DNA from 4 places in the Streptomyces sp. NBC_00872 genome. Region 2 is predicted to be linked to each of the others. Evidence: riboswitches for the same ligand, from Rfam matches in the RefSeq annotation. Region 2 holds a riboswitch; each other region holds the start of a gene.

Region 1 (5,896 bases), 700 kb from region 2:
ACCACAAGCGACGGCTGATCCAGCCGGAGTTCCTCACCCTGGCCGCGAGCCGGCTGAGGCCCGGGGCCGTACTGCACTGCGCGACCGACTGGGAGCCGTACGCCGAGCAGATGCTCGCGGAGCTGACGGCCCACCCGGGCTTCGAGAACACCCGGCCGGACGGCGGATACGCGCCCCGTCCCGCGTTCCGGCCGCTGACCCGGTTCGAGGGCCAGGGGCTCGACAAGGGCCATGCCGTACGCGATCTGCTGTTCCGCCGCGTACCGGATCTGCCGGAACGGCCGGGACACCCGTAACGGCCGGCACGGCCGGATCTGCCGGATCTGCCGGATCTGCCGGGACAGCCGGGACAGCCGGGACAGCCGTCCGCCTGACGCGACCTGACCGTAGGGCCCGCCCCGGGTCCGCCCGTAACCGGCGGTAGCGGCAGAGGCACCATCGCCAGTGTCAGTGGCTCTCGTTAGGGTCATCGGGTGTCGGAACCCTCGCAGCAGCGCCTCGATCCGGGCCCGGCGATCCCCGTCTACGAGCAGCAGGAACAGCTCGGTGACCTGTGGACCGCCGTACCGGACCCTGCCCGCAGGCGCTATCGCCCGCGCCGCGCCTTCTGGCGTCACCGGGCGGTGCGGGCGGGGGCCGTGATCACGCTGCTCGCACTCTGCGCGCTGGTGATCCTGGCGCTCGTGCGGGACCAGACCGGCACCGAGGGCTTTCTGGTCGGTCTCGGTCTCGCCGTGCTGCCCGTACCGCTCCTGATCGCGGCCTTCCGCTGGCTGGACCGCGTCGATCCCGGCCCCTGGCGCAATCTGCTGTTCTCGTTCGCCTGGGGCGCCTTCGCCGCGGCCCTGGTCGCGATCATCGCCAACACCTTCGCGACCCGGTGGATAGCCACCGCCACCGCGGACCCGGCGGGCGCGGAGTCCCTGGGCGCCACGGTGATAGCGCCGGTCGTGGAGGAGAGCGCCAAGGCCGCGGCGATCCTGCTGATCTTCCTGTTCCGCAGACGGGACTTCACCGGGCTGGTCGACGGGGTCGTGTTCGCGGGCTTCACCGCCACCGGCTTCGCCTTCACCGAGAACATCCTCTATCTCGGCAGCGCCTTCGGCGAGGACCAGACCGCGGACCGCACGGGCCTGCCCGCCATGACGGCGGCGACCTTCTTCGTACGGGTGGTGCTGTCCCCGTTCGCGCACCCGCTCTTCACCGTGCTCACGGGCATAGGTTTCGGGCTGGCGGCGATGGCGACCCGTCGCCAGAGGTTCCGGCGGTTCGCCCTTCCACCGCTCGGTCTGGCGCTGGCGATGGGGATGCACGCGCTGTGGAACGGCTCGACGTCGCTCTTCGGCCCGTTCGGCTTCTACGCCGTGTACGCGGCGTTCATGGTGCCGGTCTTCGGGCTGCTGACCTGGCTGGCGATCTGGAGCAGACAGCGCGAGCTGCGTACGGTCTCCGCCGAGCTGCCCGCGTACGCGGCTGCGGGCTGGCTGCCGGCGGCCGCGCCCCAGGCGCTCTCCTCGATGCGGGCGCGCACGGTGGCACGCGATTTCGCGGGCCGTACGTACGGGCCCCAGGCGTCCCGATCGGTCGGCGAGTACGAGGCGTTCGCGACGTCCCTGGCGTTTCTGCGCCACCACGCCCAGCGCGGCAAGGCCGGCCCGGACTTCGTCGAGCGCGAGCAGGAGCTGCTGCACCATCTCTGGCAGCGCAGGGAGACGGCGGGACCGGCGCTGACCTATGCGGCGCGGGCCACGGGCCGGGTGCCGGTGCCTCCGCCGTACATCGACTACGACGGCTACAACCCGTACCGCCAGTACTGACACGAACGTGGACGAACGTGCCGGTCAGGTCAGGTCAGGTCCCCTGCCGACGGCTGACGACTGACGGCTGGCGGAGGGGCGGGGGCCGGAAACGGGACCGGCGGCCCAGGCGTCGGGGGGCGAGCGCCGGAGCCGCCGGGGACCGGACTGTGCCAGTCACGCCACGGTGGTCGAATCGGGGACAGAGCCCCGGGCCCGGGTCAGGCCGTGGTCAGGGAGTCAGACCCGGGTCATGGGGTCAGACCCTGGGCAGGAAGCCAGGCCCGGATCATGGGGTCAACCCCGGGTCAGGGAGTCAGACCCTTGCTGCTCAGCCAGCTCATGGGGTCGATACCGGAGCCGCCCGCGGTGTGCACCTCAAGGTGCAGATGCGGCCCCGTCACATTGCCGGTCGCGCCGACCCGGCCGATGGTCTCGCCGGTGGTGACCTTCTGCCCGGCGGTGACGGTCATCGAGGACTGGTGGCAGTACCAGATCTCCGTACCGTCATCCAGCTCCAGGATGGTGCGGTAGCCGTACGAGCCCGACCAGCCGGCGGAGGTGACCGTGCCGCTGTGCACGGCCTTGACCGGGGTGCCCGTCGGGGCGGCGAAGTCCAGACCGGTGTGGTAGCCGGAGGACCACATGGAGCCGGACTCACCGTAGGTGGAGGTAATGGTGTACGAGGAGGTGGGAAGGGCGAAGCTGGCCGCCAGTTTCGCGAGGCGCTCCGCCTCCGCCTTGGCCTTGGCCTCCGCCTCGGCCTTCTTCTTGGCCTCTTCGATCTTCTTCTCGGCCTCGGTCTGCTGCTTCTTGGCCAGTGCCGCGGCCTGCTCGGCCGCCACGCGCTCCGCGGCCGCCTTCTCCGTCGCGTCGGCCTCGTTCTGCTGCTGCTCCGCCTGCTGGAGGATCCGGGCCCGCAGGGCCTCGCCCGCGTCCGTGGCGCCCTGCTCCGCGTCCGCGGCGGTCATACCGGCGGTGGTGAGCGGGGCGCTGGCCAGCAGGTCCGGCTCGGCCTCGTCCGCCGCCAGCGATCCCATGCCCGGGAGCGACCCGGCGTCGGGAAGATTGTCGGTGATGGCGTCGGGCAGGGATATGGAGACCGCGGGCTTGTCCTGCGCGGTGGCCATGCCGCCCGCGCCGACGGCGGCTATGACACCGACGCCGAGGACGGTGGAGCTACGGGCGAAGCCGTTGCGCTGCTTGCCGACACGATGCCTGCCGCGTACCGGGCGTACGGACTCCTCGGTCGGGTTCCACTCGCCCCATGCCCGTTCCGGCTCGCTGCCGAAGGAGGTGGTTTCGAAGGGGGCGGTGGGGGCAGGCTGATTGGACGCCACTGAGGCGCACTCCTTTCCTTCCTTCTCGCCTACCGGGTTAGCTGACGGGTTCGGAGCAGGAAGGTCTCCTACGGTCGCCCTGCGCCGCACGAGGCAGCGAAGAACTTCCGATTCACCCCAATTGGTGGTTCCCCGGTTCCCTTGCGGGATTCGGCGCATGAGCACGGTGCCGACTCTTACGACGGCTGGGACGACCGCGCTGCGTTATCGAACGTTAATAGAGACCAGGCCCTTATTCCAAGCCGTTCCCGGTGATCATTAACAACTTCGCATCGGACACACCAGGGCACATGCATACGCAATCGGGCGAGCTGACTTCCTTTCAGTACGCCCCACTTACCTGACGGTATGTCAAATGTTATGCGGAGGGATACCTGTCGATCACACACGGTGGTGACGGCGGACTCGGCGTCAGCGAACGGCGTCAGCGAACGGCGTCCGGCAACCGTCAGGGAACCCAGGCAACTGCTCCAGGGAACTGCTTCAGGGAACGAGGGGTATCGTCCTGCGCCGCTCCGGCTGCCCCTCCGTGGGGCGGTTCACCGCCAGCAGCGCCATGTCGTCCTGGCTCCCGCCGCCGGTGTGCAGCCGGACGTCGTCGATCAGCGCCTGGAGCAGTTCGTCGGGCCCCTGGAAGATCCGTCCGTCGAGCCGGTCGCTCGGCACATAGAAGACCCCGTGGGCGTCACGCGCCTCGGAGAGTCCGTCCGTGTAGAAGAGCAGCGTCGAGCCGGCCGGGTAGAAGGCCTGCTGGGCACGGTCCGGCCATGCGGCCAGTTCGCTCATCCCGAGGGGCAGCGCGGGGTCGCGCGTCTCCAGCATCCGTACCGCGCCGTCCTCGCACATCAGCAGCGGATCGGGATGGCCCCGGTTGACCAGCCGCACCACGCTCCCGTCGTGCGGGATCTCGGCGAGCACCGCCGTGGTGAACCCCTCGAAGGCGTCGAGCCCGCCCCGTCTGCTCCCGTCGCGGGTGAGCGCGCGCTCCAGCCGCTGCGCCACGCCCTCCAGCGATCTTTCCTGCTCGGCGGCCTCCCGGAAGGACCCGATGACGACGGCCACCGCCTCGACCGCCTCCAGCCCTTTCCCCCGTACGTCCCCCACCACCAGTCGTACCCCGTACGGCGTGTCCTGTACGGCGAACAGATCGCCGCCGATGAACGCGCCCTCCTGGGCCGCCTCGTACCGCGCGGCGATACGCAGCCCCCCGATCCGCTCGGCGGGTCTTGGCAGTACCGCCCGTTGAGCGGTCTCGGCGATGATCCGGGCCGAGGCGAGCCGCTGCCCGCTGCGGCGCAGTACCCCGCCGATGTAGAGCGCGAGAAGAGACACGATCACCACCGTCAGCAACTCACTGAGCGACTCCAGCGTGTTGAGCGAGTTGGCGTAGAGGTGCATCGACAGTTCGGCGCAGACCGCCGCGACGCTGATCAGCAGCGTGCCGATCAGCGGGTAGAACGGCGCCGCGACCAGGGGTGAGGCCGCGTACAGGGGGGCGGCGGTGACCCGCGTCGGGGTCGAGAGATCGAGGACTACCCCGACGCCGATCACCAGGACGGGGAGAAAGCGCACCAGCCGGCGGCTGGTACGGATACGGCTTTCCGGCATCGGTGACCCGTCGGCGGACATCGGACCGGTCAGATCGTCGGCCCGCGCGCCTCTGCCACTCAGGGTCTCCCTGAGCTTGCTCAGCTTCCCCACCAGTGGTCACCTGCCCGGTTCCGCCTAGGGCTGCGGACGGTACCGCGCCCCACCCAGGCTGGCCGCTGCCGTCCTCGGCGGCGACTCGCCGTCGGCCGAGTGGGCTATGGAGGAGGTCGGATCGCGACCGGCTCCTCAGCAGGTCAGACGGCCGGACGGCCGGACGGCCCGGTCGTTCGGTCATATGGCCGGTCGGTCGCCACGTCGGTCGCCGGGCCGGTGCCCGGTCGCCGCCGAGTCTGCCGACCGGCCGGCCGTACCGACCGGTCAGCCAGTCAGGTGGTGCTCGGCGTACACCTTCATGGCGTCCCGTACGAGCACTGCTGTCCCTTCACCGTACTTGTCATAGGCCGCTGTGAAGCGTGCATCGTCCACATACATTCGCGTCACGCCGATGACATAGGACTTCGTGGGTTCCGCCGTCACCGACAGCCAGTCGCAATGACGGCGGGCGACGGCCTGGGCCTCGTCGCTGTCGGCGGCGAGCCCCGACTCCCTCGCCCGTGCCCAGTCGCGGGCGATGGCCTCGTGCCGGTCCTGGAACCCCTGGCGTTCCTCCTCGCTGAGCGCGCGCCACCAGCGGTCGCCCTTCCGATACGCCTCCCGGCCCCATCGCTCGGTCACCTCCCGCTCGTACCGTGTGTGATCGAAGCCGTCGAGCACTTCCCCGGCCATGAGTTCCTCTCCCGTCCCGGTCTTGTGGAGAGTGGTCCGCACCGACGCGATCAGCCGCTCGACGCGCTCGCGCTCCTGCTCCAGCAGTCTGAGATGCGTGCGCAGGGCGACGGCCGTGTCCTGCCGGCCGTCGAGGACCCGGGCGATCTCCGACAGGCCGAGTCCCAGCTCCCGCAGCAGCAGAATCCGCTGGAGCCGGACCAGGGCGTCCTGGTCGTAGTAGCGGTAGCCGTTGCCGCCGGTGCGGCTGGGCATCAGCAGCCCCAGTTCGCCGTAGTGCCTGAGCGTGCGGCTCGTGGTCCCGGCCATCTTCGCGATCTCCTGGATCGACCACTCCATGACTTCGACGGTAGAACTTGACGCGGCGTAAAGGTCAAGCGCGAA
Region 2 (5,896 bases):
GCCGCGTCGGCGCGTTCCATGATCGCGAGGAGTATCAGGGCACCCGCGCCGATGACATCGACGCGTCCCGGATGCATGACCGGGATCGCGGCGCGTTCGGCGTGGGTGGCCGTGAGCAGCCGCTCCGTGATCTCCGCGACCTGGGCACGGGAGATACGGGAGTGATGGATCGCGGTGGAGTCGTACGCGTTCAGCCCCAGCGCGATACCGGCCACCGTGGTCACGGAACCGGCGAGCCCGACCAGGGTGCGGGCCTCGCGCAGCGGGACCGTCCGCTCGGCGAGATCGAGGGCCGCCTCGATGTCCGCGCGCATCGCGGCGATCCCGGCGGCGCCGGGCGGATCGCCGACGACGCCGTCCTTGACGAGATGCCGCTCGGTCAGCCGTACACACCCGATGTCCACGGAGCGGGCGGCCCGTACCCGGTCGTCACCGACGACGAACTCGGTCGAACCGCCGCCGATGTCCACGACCAGACAACTGTCCTGGCCCGGCAGTTCCTTGGTGGCGCCGGTGAAGGAGAACTCCGCCTCCTGCTCGCCGCTGATCACCTCGGGCTCCACGCCCAGGATGTCCAGCACCCCCCGGACGAACTCGTCGCGGTTCTCCGCGTCGCGCGAGGCGGAGGTCGCCACGAACAGGACCCGCTCGGCGCCGTGCTCCTTGATGACGGCGGCGTACTCACGGCACGCCTCGAAGGTCCGCTCCAGCGCCTCGGGCGCCAGCCGGCCGGTCCTGTCCACGTCCTGGCCGAGCCGGACGATCCTCATCCGCCGGTCGAGATCGACCAGTTCGCCCGTGGACCCCGCGCCGGAGCCGCTGTCGGGCAATGTCACATCGGCGACCAGCAGACGGATGGAGTTCGTACCGCAGTCGATGGCGGCGACCCGGGTCATACGCGCTCCTCGTCCCGGTCCTCGTCCTGGTCCCGGTGCCCGTTCTCTTCCTTCTCCTGCGCGGGCTTCTCCTGCGCGGGCGCGCACGGGGTCACACACGGGCCCTTCGCCCACCACTCCGGCAGCATCGCCAGCGCCTCGTCGCCCAGCGGGTTCACCCCGGGGCCCGCCGCCAGCGAGTGGCCCACCAGGACATGCAGACACTTCACCCGGTCCGGCATACCGCCCGCGCTGGGAAAGCCCTCCAGCACCTCGATGGCGTCACGGCGCGCGAGATAGTCCTCGTGCGCCGCGCGGTACGCGGCGGCCAGCCCGGGGTCGGCCGCGAGGCGCACGGTCATCTCCTTCATGACACCGTTCGCCTCCAGCGTGCCGATGGCCGAGGCCGCACGCGGACAGGTCAGGTAGTACGTCGTCGGGAAGGGCGTGCCGTCGGGGAGCCGCGGGGCGGTCTCCACGACATCCGGCTGTCCGCAGGGGCAGCGGTGCGCGATGGCGCGCAGTCCGCGCGGGGGACGGCCGAGTTGTTCCTCGAACGCGGCCACGTCCGCCTCGGTGGGCTCGGTGCGTTCGGTCTGCGGAGGGGGGGTTTCCATGCCTGCCTTGGTTCTACGGTTCTGCGTGCCTGATGACGATGGTGCTTGCCTGGTACGGATCGTGCCGCTGGTACGGGGGTCGTGCCGGTCCACCGGTACCGCCGGTCCGCACGCGTCCCTACCGGTCCGTGCGGTCCGCGGTGTCCACGCCGTCCAGGACGTTCGAGTACCAGGGGCGGTCCGTCGCCTCCCGCTCCTCACGGCGCTCACGCACCGCGTCCGGGTCGATCATGGTGTAACCGCTCTCCCCCGGCCTCACATAGTGGAGATGCTCGCGCGCCAGCCGCTGGATGTAGGCGTCGTCCTGGAGCCGCGCCTTCTCGTCGCGCAGTTCCTCGACCCGCTGCCTCGCCTCCCGCGCCTGCCGCTCCTGCTCGGCGATCTCGTTCCGCTGCGACACGTACTGCCGCATCGGATACGCGAGCGCCACCACCAGTGTGCACACGACCAGGGCGAGAAAGGCCGCCCGGCCGGTGAGACGGGAGCGGCGGTCCTGGCGGCGGTTCTGCGAGCGGTAGACGCGCGCGGCGGTCTGCTCGCCGAGCAGCCGCAGCCTGGTCGCGGTGGAGAACCGGTCCCGGTTCCCGGCCATGGCTCGCCTCCCCTGTTACGTGCGTACGTCCCCGGACACGGTACGGGACCGGGGCCGGGGACGTACGGACGACGGGCGGGACGGGCGGCCTCACCCGACGGCCGGCCCGGCCCCGCCGCTCGCGCTCAGGCGGAACGGAACCGCGGGAACGCGCTGCGGCCCGCGTACACCGCCGCGTCGTCGAGGATCTCCTCGATACGCAGCAGCTGGTTGTACTTGGCGACACGGTCCGAGCGGGCCGGGGCGCCGGTCTTGATCTGACCGCAGTTCACCGCGACGGCGAGGTCGGCGATGGTGACGTCCTCGGTCTCGCCGGAGCGGTGGGACATCATGCACTTGAAGCCGTTGCGCTGGGCCAGCTCGACGGCGTCCAGGGTCTCGGTCAGCGAACCGATCTGGTTGACCTTGACCAGCAGGGCGTTGGCGGAGCCCTCCTCGATGCCACGGGCCAGCCGCTCCGGGTTGGTGACGAACAGGTCGTCGCCGACGATCTGCACCTTGGAGCCGAGCTTGTCGGTGACGACCTTCCAGCCGGCCCAGTCGTCCTCGAAGAGCGGGTCCTCGATGGAGACGAGCGGGTAGGCGGCGACCAGCTCCTCGTAGTACTCGGTCATCTCGGCGGCCGAGCGGGACTTGCCCTCGAACTCGTACGAGCCGTCCTTGTAGAACTCGGAGGCGGCGACGTCGAGCGCGAGCGCGATGTCGCGGCCCGGCACATAGCCGGCTTCCTTGATGGCTTCGAGGATCAGGTCCAGCGCGGCGCGGTTGGACTCCAGGTTCGGCGCGAAGCCGCCCTCGTCGCCGAGGCCGGTGGAGAGCCCCTTCTGCTTCAGGACCTTCTTGAGGGTGTGGTAGACCTCGGCGCCCCAGCGCAGCGCCTCGGAGAAGGACTCCGCGCCGATCGGGGCGATCATGAACTCCTGGATGTCCACATTGGAGTCGGCGTGCGAGCCGCCGTTCAGGATGTTCATCATCGGAACGGGCAGCAGATGCGCGTTCGGGCCGCCCAGGTAGCGGAAGAGCGGGAGGTCCGAGGCCTCGGAGGCGGCGTGCGCGACGGCGAGGGAGACACCGAGGATGGCGTTGGCGCCGAGCGAGCCCTTGTTCTCGGTGGCGTCCAGGTCGATCATGGCCTGGTCGATCAGGCGCTGCTCGGTGGCGTCGTAGCCGACGAGCTCCGGGCCGAGCTGCTCGATGACGGCGAGTACGGCCTTCTCGACACCCTTGCCCAGGTAGCGGTCGGGGTCTCCGTCACGGAGTTCCACGGCCTCGAACGCACCGGTGGAGGCACCGGAGGGGACAGCAGCACGGCCGGTGCTGCCGTCGTCGAGGCCGACCTCGACCTCGACCGTGGGGTTGCCTCGGGAGTCCAGGATTTCCCGGGCTACGACGACGTCGATGGACGGCACGAGCATCTCCTTCTGGGATGTGACGCTTGGAGTGCAGGGTCTCATTGGCCTTGCGGCAAGAGCCTAACCGGCTCGGAGACGTCGGCCGCCCGGTGCCCGCCCGCTGGGACGGATCTAGGTCCTGTCCGGCGGATCTTCGTGGATCAGCCCGGGGCGTCTGGTGCGGTACATCGCAAGGCGGAGGATCGTCCTCGTACTGGACGTACTTGGACGACTCCGACAACGCGGCGAGGTGCCGTGCCAGGCGTTCCGGGCCCACGAAGATCCGCCGGACAGGACCTAGCACCCGAGCGCCTCGGCGCACCTATGAGCACCGTCGTGCGCACCGCCGTGAGCGCCGCCCCGCGTACCCCCTCCGTACTCCCCGAGTGCCCCCTCCGTACGCCGGGAAGAGGGCAGACCCCGGCCCGGCGCGTACGGGGGATCACGCGCCGGGCCGGGGGGATCGGGGGGCGGGTCAGCTCAGGTGGAGCTGCTGGCCCGGGTAGATCAGATCGGCGTCGCGGACGATGTCCTTGTTCAGGTCGAACAGCTTCTTCCAGCCGCCCTTCACCTGCTGCGCGGCGGCGATCTTGGAGAGGCTGTCGCCGGACTTGACCTTGTACTCGCCGTCGCCCTTCTCGATCGTGGCCGTGGCGGCGCGGGTCTCACCGCGCGAGGCGGGCTGCGCCTGCTCCCGCTTCGGCTGCGCGGGCCGGGTCTGCTGCGGGGAGGCCTGTTCTCCCGTACCGGAGCCGGATCCCGAGCCGGAGCCGGAGCCGGAGCCGGAATTCGAAGCGGAACCGGAACCGGAATCAGAGCCGGAGCCCGAGCCCGCCGAGCCACCGTCGTACGCGGCGCCGGAGAGGTTCACCCCGCAGGTGGGCCACGCGCCCTTGCCCTGGCCGGCCAGGACCTTCTCGGCGACGGCGATCTGCTGGGACTTCGAGGCGAGGTCGGCCCTGGCCGCGTAGGCGGTGCCTCCGTAGGCGGCCCAAGTGGAGCCGCTGAACTGGAGTCCGCCGTAGTACCCGTTGCCGGTGTTGATGGACCAGTTGCCGCCGGACTCGCACTGGGCGACCTGGTCCCACTCGGAGGCGGTCGCGGCGGACGCGGAGGTGGCGCCGATCAGCGGGACCGCGACAGCGGCGCCGGTGATGCCGGCGAGCGTGGCGTAGCGGGCGGTCACGGAGCGGGAGGGACGGCGGTGCCTGCCCTTGCTGGAACCCTTGCTGGAACGCGGCATGGAACTCTCCTCACCGACGCCTACGAGGTGAGCTGTCGGGTTCGGGCCAAGTGAGTTGCCCGGCCGGGTGCTCGCGCACCCGGCTTCACCCCTAGCCGGTCGTCGGCCGTCTCTCGACGGCCGGGGCCGGCACAAACCTTGGGTCCCCCGCTCCTGCCTTCGGCGCATGACGCGACGACTACTCCCCCCGACCGACGGCAGGATTCGGCGTGACGGTCGACGAGGCCCGCGGTGCGAGCGGTTCAGACCGTAATCACAGGCCCGTCGGTTCTTCAAAGGAGAACATCAGGGAAATAACACCCTTACCCACCCTCCGGGTTTACGCATTTCCGCTGGTGAGAGCGGAAAGCGGGGCAACCCGTAGGCCAAAAGTCCCTAGTTGCAGCAAAGAGACCCTTGTCTCACTTGCACAGAAGTGGACATAGGGCAGCGAACTACCCTTGCATCCGTGCCACTTCACGGCAGTTCAAGGGCGGGATCAAGGAAGAGGCCGAGGGGGGAGACCGAGGGGGAGACGCGGAGGGAGCCAGGGGGAGATCAGGGCCGCGGCCAGGGAGGACACCCCCATGGCACACCGGGGCACACCGGGGCCCAGCGGGAAGCGCCGGGGCGCGCCAGGGGGGCGGCACACCGGCCGCCCCCCGTTCACCCCTCAGCCACCGCGCCGACAGCCCCGGAGCCGTCAGCCCGTTCGTCTCACAGCCAGCCGCCGAGCACCTTCTGCCCGTCGGCGATCAGCCAGTTGCGCTCGACGGGCCGGTCGGCCTCCGCCGGAGCGGGCGATTCCGCACGATCCGTCAGACCGTCCGTACTACGCGACAGTCCGTCACCCCGTGAGGCATGACGGCCGTAATCAAGCCCTTCATCCGAATTGCCCGTTACGGCATCCTCCTGGGCGGCCTCACCGCGGTGCTTGCCCTTGGCCGACTCCGTACCGCCGGCGGCGGTGCCACCGAGGCCGTCGGCGCCAAGACCGTCGGAGCCGAGGCCCTCAGCGCCCTTGCCGCCGTCCGCGGAAGCGGAGGTTCCCGGTGCGGGCGTGGTGGCCGAACCGGAGGGGACCGGCTCTCCGGGCGGCGTCTTCCCGTCGGAGGGGGCGGAGGGCGTGGCGTCCGGAGTACCGGAGGGAGCGTCCGCGGGGCTGTCGCTCCGGTCGTCCTGCGCGGCCCCCGCCGAGC
Region 3 (5,896 bases), 3.3 Mb from region 2:
GATCTCGATGACCAGGCGCAGTCCGTGCGAGCGGTCCGTGAGGTCCTTGACATCCGCGATGCCCTGCAGCCTCTTCGCGGAGACCAGGTCCTTGATCTTCGCGATCACCTTCTCGGGACCGACCGTGAAGGGCAGTTCCGTGATGACCAGACCCTTGCGGCGCGGGGTGACGTCCTCCACCGTGGCGGTGGCCCGGATCTTGAAGGTGCCGCGCCCGTTCTCGTACGCGTCCTTGATCCCCGTCAGTCCGACGATCCGGCCGCCGGTGGGCAGATCGGGACCCGGGACGAAACGCATCAGCGTCTCCAGGTCCGCGGCCGGGTGCTTGATCAGATGGCGTGCCGCCGCCACGACCTCCCCCAGATTGTGCGGCGGCATGTTCGTCGCCATACCGACCGCGATGCCGGAGGCGCCGTTGACCAGGAGGTTGGGGTAGGCGGCGGGAAGCGTGACCGGTTCTCGCTCCTGGCCGTCGTAATTCGGCTCGAAATCGACGGTGTCCTCGTCGATCGACTCCGTCATCAGTGACGTGGCGTCAGCCATCCGGCACTCGGTGTAGCGCATCGCGGCCGGCGGGTCGTCATTGCCGAGCGAGCCGAAGTTGCCATGTCCGTCGACCAGCGGCAGCCGCATCGAGAACGGCTGTGCCATCCGGACCAGCGCGTCGTAGATCGACGCGTCGCCGTGCGGGTGGAGCTTGCCCATCACCTCGCCGACGACACGAGCGCACTTCACATACCCGCGGTCGGGGCGCAGGCCCATCTCGTTCATCTGGTAGACGATGCGGCGGTGCACCGGCTTCATGCCGTCCCGGGCGTCCGGCAGGGCCCGGGAGTAGATCACCGAGTACGCGTACTCGAGGAAGGAGCCCTGCATTTCATCGACCACGTCGATGTCGAGGATCTTCTCCTCGAAGTCCTCCGGCGGCGGGGTCTTCGTGCTGCGGCGGGCCATCGCTGCTGCGGCTCCTTCACAGGTCCTGTACGGCAACTTCTCTAGCTGACGCCGACCATTGTGGACCGAGCCAGTGACAACGCCGACCTCGACCCGTCGTTGGGGATGCGGCGAGGGGCCGTCCACAGGTCCCCGGGAGCCCGCCCGGAGATCGCTGAGAGCCCCCGGGAGACCGCTGAGAGGCCCCGGCGGGACCTCGGCGAGACCTCGGAGAGGTGTCCGCCGAGATGTCCGGCGGGACGTCCGCCGGGACGTCCGGCGCGGGTGTGACACCCGGGAACTTCGCCAGGTGTCGGCACGCTTGCATACAGTGGCAGGACTTCTCCATATCGCGATCGAAGGGACGTACATGCCCATGGGTCACACGGCCACAGCGCAGGCCGGTTCCGGCGGCCTGACAGCGACTGAGCACCGCCTGGCCAACGGCCTGCGCGTGGTGCTCTCCGAGGACCACCTGACCCCGGTCGCCGCGGTCTGCCTCTGGTACGACGTCGGCTCACGCCATGAAGTCAAGGGCCGTACGGGACTCGCCCACCTCTTCGAGCACCTGATGTTCCAGGGGTCGGCCCAGGTGAAGGGGAACGGCCACTTCGAGCTGGTGCAGGGCGCCGGCGGCTCGCTGAACGGCACCACCAGCTTCGAGCGGACGAATTATTTCGAGACCATGCCCACCCACCAGTTGGAGCTGGCGCTCTGGCTGGAAGCCGACCGGATGGGCTCGCTGCTCGCCGCGCTCGACGAGGAGTCCATGGAGAACCAGCGGGACGTCGTCAAGAACGAACGCCGCCAGCGCTACGACAACGTGCCGTACGGCACGGCCTTCGAGCGCCTGACCGCGCTCGCCTACCCCGAGGGCCATCCGTACCACCACACCCCGATCGGCTCGATGGCCGACCTGGACGCGGCGACGCTGGAGGACGCCCGCGCGTTCTTCCGTACGAACTACGCGCCGAACAACGCGGTGCTCTCGGTCGTCGGTGACATCGACCCCGAGCAGACGCTCGCCTGGGTCGAGAAGTACTTCGGCTCCATCCCGTCCCACGACGGCAAGCAGCCGCCGCGCGACGGCACGCTGCCCGACACCATCGGCGGGGAGTTGCGCGAGGAGATCCACGAGGAGGTCCCGGCGCGCGCGCTGATGGCCGCCTACCGGCTGCCGCAGGACGGCACACGCGAGTGCGACGCCGCCGATCTGGCGCTCACCGTCCTCGGCGGCGGCGAGTCCTCCCGGCTGCACAACCGGCTGGTGCGCCGGGACCGGACCGCGGTCGCCGCGGGCTTCGGACTGCTGCGTCTGGCGGGCGCCCCCTCCCTCGGCTGGCTGGATGTGAAGACGTCCGGCGGGGTCGAGGTCCCGCGGATCGAGGCCGCCGTCGACGAGGAGCTGGCCAGGCTCGCCGCCGAGGGACCGACCGCCGAGGAGATGGAGCGGGCCCAGGCCCAGCTCGAGCGCGAGTGGCTGGACCGGCTGGGCACGGTCGCGGGCCGCGCCGACGAGCTGTGCAGGTTCGCGGTGCTCTTCGGCGACCCGCAGCTCGCGCTGACGGCCGTCACGCGCGTGCTGGACATCACCGCCGAGGAGGTGCGCGCCGTCGCCGCGGCACGGCTGCGCCCCGACAACAGGGCGGTGCTGGTGTACGAACCGCTCGCCTCCGAGGACGCCGCCGACGCGGCGCGCACGGCCGGCGACGAGACCGACGAGCACGAGGGGACGGACCAGTGAGCGACGCTGCCGTGACCATGGACTTCCATCCGCAGCCGACCGCCGGCGAGGCCAGGCCCTGGGCCTTCCCCGCCCCCGGGCGCGGTGCGCTCGACAACGGCCTGACGGTGCTGCGCTGCGACCGCCCGGGACAGCAGGTGGTGGCCGTCGAGATCAATCTCGACGCCCCGCTGGAGGCCGAGCCCGAGGGGCTCGACGGTGTCGCCACGATCATGGCGCGCGCCTTCTCCGAGGGCACCGACAAGCACAGCGCCGAGGAGTTCGCCGCCGAGCTGGAGCGCTGCGGCGCCACCCTCGACGCGCACGCGGACCACCCGGGTGTACGGATCTCCCTGGAGGTCCCCGTCTCCCGGCTGCCCAAGGCACTCGGCCTGCTCGCCGAGGCGCTGCGCGCCCCCGCCTTCGCGGACAGCGAGGTCGAGCGGCTCGTACGGAACCGGCTCGACGAGATCCCGCACGAGACCGCCAACCCGGGCCGCCGCGCCGCCAAGCAGCTCTCCAAGGAGCTGTTCCCCGCCGCCTCACGGATGTCCCGGCCGCGCCAGGGCACCGAGGAGACGGTGGAGCGCATCGACGCCGCGGCCGTCCGGGCCTTCTACGAGGCGTATGTGCGTCCCGCCACGGCCACCGCCGTGGTCGTCGGCGATCTCACCGGCGTCGATCTGGACGAGGTGCTCGCGGAGACCCTCGGCACCTGGACCGGTGACACCGCCGAGCCGCGCCCCGTACCGCCCGTGACCGCCGACGACACCGGCCGCGTGGTGATCGTGGACCGGCCCGGGGCCGTCCAGACGCAGCTGCTGATCGGCCGGATCGGTCCCGACCGGCACGACCGCGTCTGGCCCGCCCAGGTGCTCGGCACCTACTGTCTGGGCGGCACGCTCACCTCCCGGCTCGACCGGGTGCTGCGCGAGGAGAAGGGCTACACCTACGGGGTGCGGGCCTTCGGGCAGGTGCTGCGCTCGTCCGCCCCCTCGGAGCCGGGCGGGCCGACGGGTGCCGCGATGCTCGCCATCAGCGGTTCCGTGGACACCGCGTCCACGGGTCCGGCGCTGGACGACCTCTGGAAGGTGCTGCGCACCCTCGCGGCCGACGGTCTCACCGACGCCGAGCGTGATGTGGCCGTCCAGAATCTGGTGGGCGTGGCGCCGCTGAAGTACGAGACGGCCGCCTCGGTCGCCGCCACGCTGGCGGACCAGGTCGAGCAGCACCTCCCGGACGACTTCCAGGCACAGCTCTATGCCCGGTTGGCCGAGACCGGCACGGTCGAGGCGACGGCCGCGGCCGTCAACGCCTTCCCGGTGGACCGGCTCGTCACCGTGCTCGTCGGGGACGCCGAGCAGATCAAGGAGCCGGTCACGGCTCTCGGTATCGGAGAAGTGACGGTCGTCTCCGGCTGACCGATCGGCTGACCAGTCGGCTGACCGAACGGTCACCGGTGACCGATTCCGATCGCTGGAGCTCTGCTCGGTAAGCCCGATAAGCCCGGTAACGATAAATCCGTCGGTGAGATAAACCCCGGTGACACCCGTCACCGGGGTTTCCTCATATGTCCGCTTTAGTGGGGAGGTTGCCTGTCTGCCCTGTGGTGTGCGCTACAAAACACCCTGTCCATTTGGTGATTGAAAGATGAGCCGCTTAGCGTCGGTCCGGCTGTTCGCCAGCACCCCGCCGCGACCGCGGCATCGGACAGCCATCGCCGAGTCCCCGTCAGGCGCGAGCCTGGGGAGCCGGGGACCCACACGCAGTCCCCGGGGTGAATCGGACGCCTTGGCGCACACCCGCGCCGAGGTGTCCGTAGGAGACCTTCCTGCTCCCACCCTCTGTCCCGGTAGGCGAGAAGGAGGGAAAGGACCAACCGCTACATGGCGTTCACCCGTGCCACCGGCAAGCATCGTGCCCGGAGCCGTCGGACCCGCAGGGGCATGGGCGCCGCCGGCGCCGCGACGCTCACCGCGACAGGTGTCATCAGCGCCCTGGCCGCCCCGGCGCACGCCGCCGAGCCGGACACCCGGGCCTCCGGACGGACCGGGCTGGCCCAGGCCCTGGTCATCGGTGACTCCCTCGCCGACGCGATCGACGCCCAGGCCGAGGCCCAGCACCAGGCCGCCGTACGGGCCAGGGCGAAGGCCGAGGCCCGGCGGGCGGCCGAGGCCCGTGCCAAGGAGATCCGCGCGGAGAGGCAGCGCGCCGCCCGCGCCGCCGAGCGCAGGCGCCTCAACGCCTTCCGGCTCCCCGTCACCGGCTCGTACGTCACCACCGGCTACCGGACCGGCGGCTCGCTCTGGTCCTCCGGCAGCCACTCGGGCGTCGACTTTTGCGCGGCGTCCGGGACCCCGGTGGTGGCCGTCGGCGCGGGCACCGTCGTCGAGGCCGGCTGGGGCGGCTCGTACGGCAACAACGTCGTGCTCCGGATGACCGACGGCACCTACACCCAGTACGGCCATCTCTCCTCGATCGCCGTCTCCGCCGGTGGGACCGTCGTCCCGGGACAGCGGATCGGTCTCTCCGGCGCGAGCGGCAACGCGACCGGACCGCATCTCCACTTCGAGGCCAGGACGGACCCTGAGTACGGCTCCGACATGGACCCCGTCGCCTATCTGCGCGCACACGGTGTGAACGTCTGACCGAAGCCGGCCGCTGGCCAAAAGATATCTATTGATTCCGGGCACCCATCGGAAATCCGCGTTGATTGCAATAGAGTCACGGAACAGGCGTCGATCGGCAGCGTTTCGCGCGGATTAAGTCGGAGGTTCGGACATGCGCATTCCCGCGCACTCGGTATGCACGGCGATCCGCGACGACATTGTCTCCGGTGTATTCGAACGGGGCAGCCGGCTCACCGAGGAGCAGCTCGCGCGGCGCTACGGCGTCTCCCGGGTCCCGGTGCGCGAGGCCCTGCGCACGCTGGAGTCCGAGGGCTTCGTGACCACCCGCCGCCATGTCGGCGCGTGTGTGGCCGAGCCCACGGACCAGGAGGCGGCGGACCTCCTGGAGGTACGGCAGCTGCTGGAGCCGCTGGGCGCGGCCCGCGCCGCCCAGCGCCGTACGGAGGCCCATCTCAAGGTGCTCCGTGGCCTGGTCAGACTGGGGCAGGAGAGGGCCAGGCGGGGCCAGGGCGAGGATCTGCGCTCGCTCGGCGCCTGGTTCCACGAGACGCTCGCACAGGCGTCGGGGAGTCCGGCGCTCACCGCCCCGCTCACCCAGCTCCGGCACAAG
Region 4 (5,896 bases), 3.4 Mb from region 2:
ACCAGGAAGTGAGCGTCAACACCGTGCGGCGGGCCGTCGACCTGCTGGTCCAGGAGGGCCTTGTCTACCGCCGGCAGGGATCCGGAACGTATGTCTCGGAGTCCCGGGCGTCCGGCACCGGGTACACCGTCGGCGTCGTGGTGCCCTCGTTGACCTACTACTACCCGCGCGTCATCGCCGGTATCGAACGTGAACTCTCCCGCCACGGCTGCCGGATGCTCCTGCGCTGCACCGAATGGGACCCGGGCATGGAGCAGGAGGCCGTCGACGAACTGATCCGGTCGGGAACGGCCGGGCTGATACTGGTACCCACTCTCGGCGAGGACGGTCCACAGCACTGGCTCGGGATCTCGGGGGAACTCGCCGTGCCCGCGGTGCTCGTCGAGCGGGGGATGGACCTGACGGCGACATCGCACGAGTTCGTCTGTTCCCATCACGCGGCCGGGGCGCGTGCGGCTGCCGAGCATCTGCTGGGGCTCGGGCACACCCGCGTCGGCTATATGGAGAGGACCAGTCCGCACACGGCCCCGCAGATCCGGTCGGGCCTCGCCGTCGGACTGGAGCGCGCCGGGCTCGACCCGGCTCCCGTGGTCACGGCCTCACTGCCGCGCTGGACCGCCGAGGACGCGGACGGCTTCCTCGGCCGTCTGGTGGCGCGGGGGGCGACGGCCGCACTCTGCTTCGCGGACCGTGAAGCGTCCTTGCTGGTCGGCGCGGCGCGGCGGCGCGGACTGAACGTCCCGGAGGACCTTTCCGTGATCGGCTACGACAACGAGGTGGCCGACCTGTGCGAAGTGCCTCTGACCACCGTGTCCCCGGCGAAGACGGATATCGGCCGACGGGCCGCGGACATCCTCAGAGCCCGTATCGCCGACCCGGACGCCCCACGGCGGCAGGAAGCATTTGTGCCGCACCTTGTGGTGCGCGACTCCACGGGCCCGGCGCCCCGGCGGCACTGAAGCACGCGCGACGCTCCCTCGTACTCGCGGTTCGGCGGTCGCGAGCGGACGTACGCGTCAGAGTTCGCGGCCATGGGTTTCGGCGTACCTGATCAGATCCTCGTAGGTCTGTCCGTCGGGGCGGTAGAACTCGTCGCGGTCACGGCCGGGGCCGTCGGCCAGGGCTTCGCCCAGAAGCCTGGAGACGGTCAGGGCCGCGGACAGCGGCCGGTGATCGACGACGATCTCGTCCACCTGGCCCTGGTCGTTGATATGGAACACGCCGACCCCCGTCACCGGCCTGCCGTCGACCACGGCGGTGTACTCGTTCATCCGGCGGTCACCGAACTCGCCCTCCCAGACGGGAGTGAACTCCCGGTAGAGGCCGAGCACGGCACGAATCTGCGCCCGCACCGCCTCGGCTCCCCGCAGACTGCCGTTCATCACCGAACCGGCGAGCACGACATCCGGCGCCAGATCCCTCAGAAACCACGGATCCTGTGACACTGAACCTCCTCGTGGAACAGACGAGTTACGCCATGAACGTACGCGACGCGACGATGCCGTCGTGGTCCCGGCGCACTCCCCAAGGACGGTCCCCTCGTTCCACCGCTTTCCTCCCCGAATAGCGGCGATACGCACTCGACACGCGCCCCGACGCGGAATAAATGACACCCACGTCGAATTGATGGGAGCATCGGGGCATAGCGCACCCGTTTTGAAAAGTAATTGTATGGGCGTTTTGCCCGCATTCTTCCCATGGTGCATTTGAGTAGTATTGGTACACCTTGGCATTCTCTGTACGGTGTTGTGACGTCAGAAATTCCGTCAAGGGTCATGATGTGCGTCACATCGGCGGTGTTCCATGCTTCCCGTCGCCTTGGCCATTTCGCTCCCGGGGAGCGAGAGTTGAGCTCCCGGATGACTTCTGTGTAACCGGATCATTCCGCTCTGGATTCGTCCGCCGGGATCGCGCTGTGAATTCAGGTCTTGTTTTTGTCCGGACGTTCCGCCTACGTTCACGTCAATCCGGACGGACCGCCGAATCCTGCCGCCGTCCGGAAACCGAATCCACTCACGCACGGCAGGAGCGGGGGACCCAGGTAAGGCGCCGTTCCGGAATCCGGACCGGCTTGGGGTGAAGCCGCGCTCATACCGCGGCCGGGCAGCTCCAGCCCGAACCCGACAGCTCACCTCGCAGGCGACGGAGAGGAATTCGTCATGCCCGCACAGGCCAAGCACCGCCGCCCCAGAACCAGCCCGTTCGCCCGAGGTCTCGCCGTCGTGGGCACGGGTGGTGCCGTACTCGCGCTCCCGTTCATCGCCGCGACCACCGCCGAGGCGGTGTCGTCGCCCGCCGCCGCGACGCAGAAGGACAATCCGGAGACCTACTCCGTCGTCGCGGGGGACTCGCTCTCCAGGATCGCGGCGGCGCACTCCGTCAGCGGCGGCTGGAAGAAGCTGTACGAGAACAACCGTGAGGTCATCGGCGGCAACCCGGCACTGATCCACCCCGGCGTCGAACTGACCCTCGGTGAGAGGACCGCGTCCGACCCGCCCGCCACCGCCACACCGGCCACCGCCACGTCGGCGACCACCGCACCGGCCACCGCCGTGGTCGAGCAGGAAACCGCCACACCGGCCACCGAGGAAACGACGGCGACCACGGAGGACGCTACGGCGACCGCCGAGGACGCGACGGCTGCCACCGAGGACGCTACGGCTGATACGAGCGACACCGTCACCCAGGCGGCCCCGAAGACGTACACCGACGATCTGGACGGCTGGATCAACGAGTCGCTGGACGTCATGGCCGCCCAGGGCATCCCCGGCAGCTACGACGGTATCTACCGGAACATCATGCGTGAGTCCTCCGGCAATCCGTCGGCCATCAACAACTGGGACTCCAACGCCGCCGCCGGTACGCCCTCCAAGGGCCTGCTCCAGGTCATCGACCCCACGTTCCAGGCCTACCACGTGCCCGGTACGTCGATGGACAGCTTCGACCCGGTCGCCAACATCACCGCCGCGTGCAATTACGCGGCCGACCGGTACGGCTCGATCGACAATGTGAACGGCCCCTACTGACAGGCCCCGCCGACAGGCTCCGGCGGCGGTCGACGCTGACGTACCGTCACCTCCGTACAGACCCGCGCGCTCGCGCACACGCGCACCCGCACAGACGGCCGGACCCGGCCGGGACATCCCTCCGTCCCGGCCGGGTCCGGCCATCTGCCCGTCCGCCGCCGCCCTCGGTTCATCGCCCTCCGGCGGGCACAGGTGCGAGGGGGTGTTCACGCACCCGCGCGAGCAGGGCCGCCGGATCCGGGTCCGGCTGAAGGGCGTTCAGGAGCAGCAGCCACAGATCGTGCAGCGCTTCCTCGATCTGCCGGCGCCCCTCCAGTGCGTCGGAGACGGTGTGCAGTCCGAAGAAGGCGCACACGAGTCCGTGCGCGGCCACCTGAGGGGTGACGCCCTGCGTGAGTTCCCCCTCCTGCCGGGCCTCTTCGAGAAGTTTGGTGACGGTTTCCAGCCAGCCCACAAAAGGTCTCGGCAGCGTGACATTGATAGCGGTGCGCTCCGCCCAGAGCCGGGCGCCCGCGCGGATGACCACATCGTCCCGGAAGGCCCTCGCCACCTCGAAACTCAGCGCGACCAGCCGTTCCAGCGCCGGGCGGTCGGACGAGCTGTAACGGTCGATCAGATCGGGCCAGGTCGCGAAATGCTCCTCGACAATGGCGAGGGCGAGATTCTCCTTGCTGGCGTAGTGGAAGTAGATGGCTCCGCTGGTACGGCCGGACTGCGCGCTGATATCGCTGATACTGGTGCCTGAGTAACCCCGCTCATCGAACAACTGTGCCGCCGCTTCCAGGAGAAACCTCCGCGTCGTTTTCGCCCGAACCTGCTCCACCCGAACCCGCACGTGTACCTCGGATTGCCGTTCCGTTAAATGACAGCAGGCAATGTAGCGGCTTTTCCCACCGGGCGTGGCGGGCTTGGCGGCTCCGGGCTGGGGTGCGTAGCAACGAAAATTGCGGTGTTCTTGTCGCATGAATACAACGGTTGCTGAGGCATCGATCGTCGGCACCATGGAGGACGTCCGCCCACTGTCCTGGTCGCGTACGGTCGCACGCGAGATGGTGCACCGGGACTCCGTGGCCGAGGTGCTGCTCACCGATGTACGGCGGAGTCCGGACGGCGGATTCGAAGCCGCGGCGTCCTGGTCCCGGTCCCATCCGACTTTCCCGCGCGACGGCGCCGATCTGCACAGTCCGCTGATGATCGTCGAGACTCTGCGCCAGCTCGGGATCTATATCCCGCTCCGGTATTTCGATGTCGCGCCCACCGCGCATCTGCTCATCACCGATCTGTTCTTCGGGATCGACCCGTCGGCGGAACCCCGGGCGGTCTCCGGTGCCACCGGCGTGACCTGCGCCGTACGGGCGAGCGAGGTGCGCCGCGCCGCCGAGGACGGCGCGGTCACCGGACTGCGGCTCGATGTCTCCTTCTCCGCCCGGGGGACGGTGTTCGCGCGGGCCGGGGGCGGTGCGCGCGTCATGGACGGCGAACGGTACGACGCCGTACGGACCGGCCGTCAGCGCTTCGCCGCACCGGGGAGTGCGACCGGCCCGCCCCGCCCCGACTTCCGCGGGCTGGGGGTGACGGGCGCGCACGATGTCGTCCTGGGACTCGACGGCTCCACCCTCCTGGTCGATCCGGCCGACCCGCGGCACCCCTTCTTCTTCGACCACGCCACGGATCATGTTCCCGGCATCATTCTGCTGGAAGCCGCGCGCCAGGCCGCCGCCGTGGAAAGCCGGGGCGCTCTGCTGCGTCCCACCGGCGGACGACTCGAAGCAGCACGCTTTATCGAATACAGTCCGCCCGCTCGAATTATCTGCGTGCCCCACCACGACATCTGTGTGTTCCGTTTTCTCCAGGACGGGGAACAGAAGGCTTTTGGCGTCCTCCGCTACAGGTAAAGCCTGGGAATACTCTGTGAAGTCACTTGACTACCAATAGTTTTCCTCTCTAGCGTAGCGATCGTTATGTTCTTGGGTGGTCGCCTCAACCGGCCTTCTCCATAAGGCCGCGACTGCCCGGATCGCGCCCGCCCGACAGCGGGTGACCAGCGTGCCCGCGGTGTTTCGCACTGTCGCGGCGGCCAGTGCTGCCGCTAATCGGGCTCTTCTGAACGGAACAATCGGATGACAGCTCATCGCATCCTTTCCTGGACTCCCGCGGCCATCGTCTTCGACTGCGACGGAACCCTCATGGACACCGAAATCCACTGGCAGGACGCTCGAATTCTGGCGCTGCGCGAGTATGGATTCGCCCCCATGCCGGGCTTCGCCGAGCGGGCCAAGGGACTGCACTACACCGAATGCGGCCGCCTCATGGCCGAGGAGGCGGGACGCCCGGAACTCGTCGAGGACCTGACCGTCCTGCTGCTCGGGCACTTCCGCGCGCTCGTCGCCGACAACCCCCGTACCATGCCCGGCGCCCGCCGGCTCGTCGAGGAATCGGCGGGCCTCGCCCCTCTCGCCGTCGCCAGCAACTGCCCGAGGGAAGTCGTCGAGTCCTGCCTCGGCACGGCGGGACTGCTCGACCACTTCGACCACATCGTGGTGCCCGAGGGTGAGATCAGACCCAAGCCCCTCCCGGACGTCTATCTCGCCGCCGCACGGCTGTGCGGCGCCGAGCCCGTCGACACCCTGGCGGTCGAGGACTCCTCCTGCGGGATCCGGTCCGCCGCCGAGGCCGGTATGCGGGTCATGGGCGTCGGTCCCTGGCCCGGCGAGGACATCGTGGCGCTGGTGGACGTCTGGGTCCGCTCGCTGAACGAACCGGAGGTGCGCGGCTGGACCGGCGCCCGGGTGCCGGTCCAGGTCTCCTTCGACGTGATGCCCGTGATGCCCGCCACCCGCTGACGCGCCGACGCGTGGCCCCGGGGACAG

What was found. Region 2 has a riboswitch for cyclic di-AMP ahead of OG214_RS24230 (transglycosylase family protein). Riboswitches for the same ligand answer to the same signal wherever they lie in the genome.
Positions count from the first base shown of each region.
Region 1: it holds a riboswitch for cyclic di-AMP, as region 2 does, so the genes downstream of both, OG214_RS21090 (M23 family metallopeptidase) here and OG214_RS24230 (transglycosylase family protein) in region 2, are expected to answer to the same signal.
Region 3: it holds a riboswitch for cyclic di-AMP, as region 2 does, so the genes downstream of both, OG214_RS09975 (M23 family metallopeptidase) here and OG214_RS24230 (transglycosylase family protein) in region 2, are expected to answer to the same signal.
Region 4: it holds a riboswitch for cyclic di-AMP, as region 2 does, so the genes downstream of both, OG214_RS09705 (transglycosylase SLT domain-containing protein) here and OG214_RS24230 (transglycosylase family protein) in region 2, are expected to answer to the same signal.

Region 1 covers NZ_CP108806.1:4,929,611-4,935,506, reverse strand. The annotation lists gene trmB (tRNA (guanosine(46)-N7)-methyltransferase TrmB) at 1-296, shown strand, start outside; gene OG214_RS21095 (PrsW family intramembrane metalloprotease) at 474-1,817, shown strand; gene OG214_RS21090 (M23 family metallopeptidase) at 2,105-3,136, opposite strand; cyclic di-AMP (ydaO/yuaA leader) riboswitch at 3,148-3,302, opposite strand; gene OG214_RS21085 (PP2C family protein-serine/threonine phosphatase) at 3,620-4,765, opposite strand; gene OG214_RS21080 (MerR family transcriptional regulator) at 5,105-5,851, opposite strand.
Region 2 covers NZ_CP108806.1:5,624,701-5,630,596, reverse strand. The annotation lists gene OG214_RS24250 (exopolyphosphatase) at 1-896, opposite strand, end outside; gene OG214_RS24245 (DUF501 domain-containing protein) at 893-1,492, opposite strand; gene OG214_RS24240 (septum formation initiator family protein) at 1,611-2,084, opposite strand; gene eno (phosphopyruvate hydratase) at 2,210-3,499, opposite strand; gene OG214_RS24230 (transglycosylase family protein) at 3,951-4,718, opposite strand; cyclic di-AMP (ydaO/yuaA leader) riboswitch at 4,721-4,893, opposite strand; gene OG214_RS24225 (transglycosylase family protein) at 5,415-5,896, opposite strand, start outside.
Region 3 covers NZ_CP108806.1:2,337,661-2,343,556, reverse strand. The annotation lists gene OG214_RS09990 (DNA topoisomerase (ATP-hydrolyzing) subunit A) at 1-954, opposite strand, end outside; gene OG214_RS09985 (pitrilysin family protein) at 1,304-2,677, shown strand; gene OG214_RS09980 (M16 family metallopeptidase) at 2,695-4,077, shown strand; cyclic di-AMP (ydaO/yuaA leader) riboswitch at 4,365-4,530, shown strand; gene OG214_RS09975 (M23 family metallopeptidase) at 4,543-5,304, shown strand; gene OG214_RS09970 (GntR family transcriptional regulator) at 5,438-5,896, shown strand, end outside.
Region 4 covers NZ_CP108806.1:2,273,648-2,279,543, reverse strand. The annotation lists gene OG214_RS09715 (substrate-binding domain-containing protein) at 1-959, shown strand, start outside; gene OG214_RS09710 (hypothetical protein) at 1,017-1,445, opposite strand; cyclic di-AMP (ydaO/yuaA leader) riboswitch at 1,994-2,155, shown strand; gene OG214_RS09705 (transglycosylase SLT domain-containing protein) at 2,160-3,026, shown strand; gene OG214_RS09700 (ScbR family autoregulator-binding transcription factor) at 3,196-3,861, opposite strand; gene OG214_RS09695 (ScbA/BarX family gamma-butyrolactone biosynthesis protein) at 4,028-4,921, shown strand; gene OG214_RS09690 (HAD family phosphatase) at 5,147-5,869, shown strand.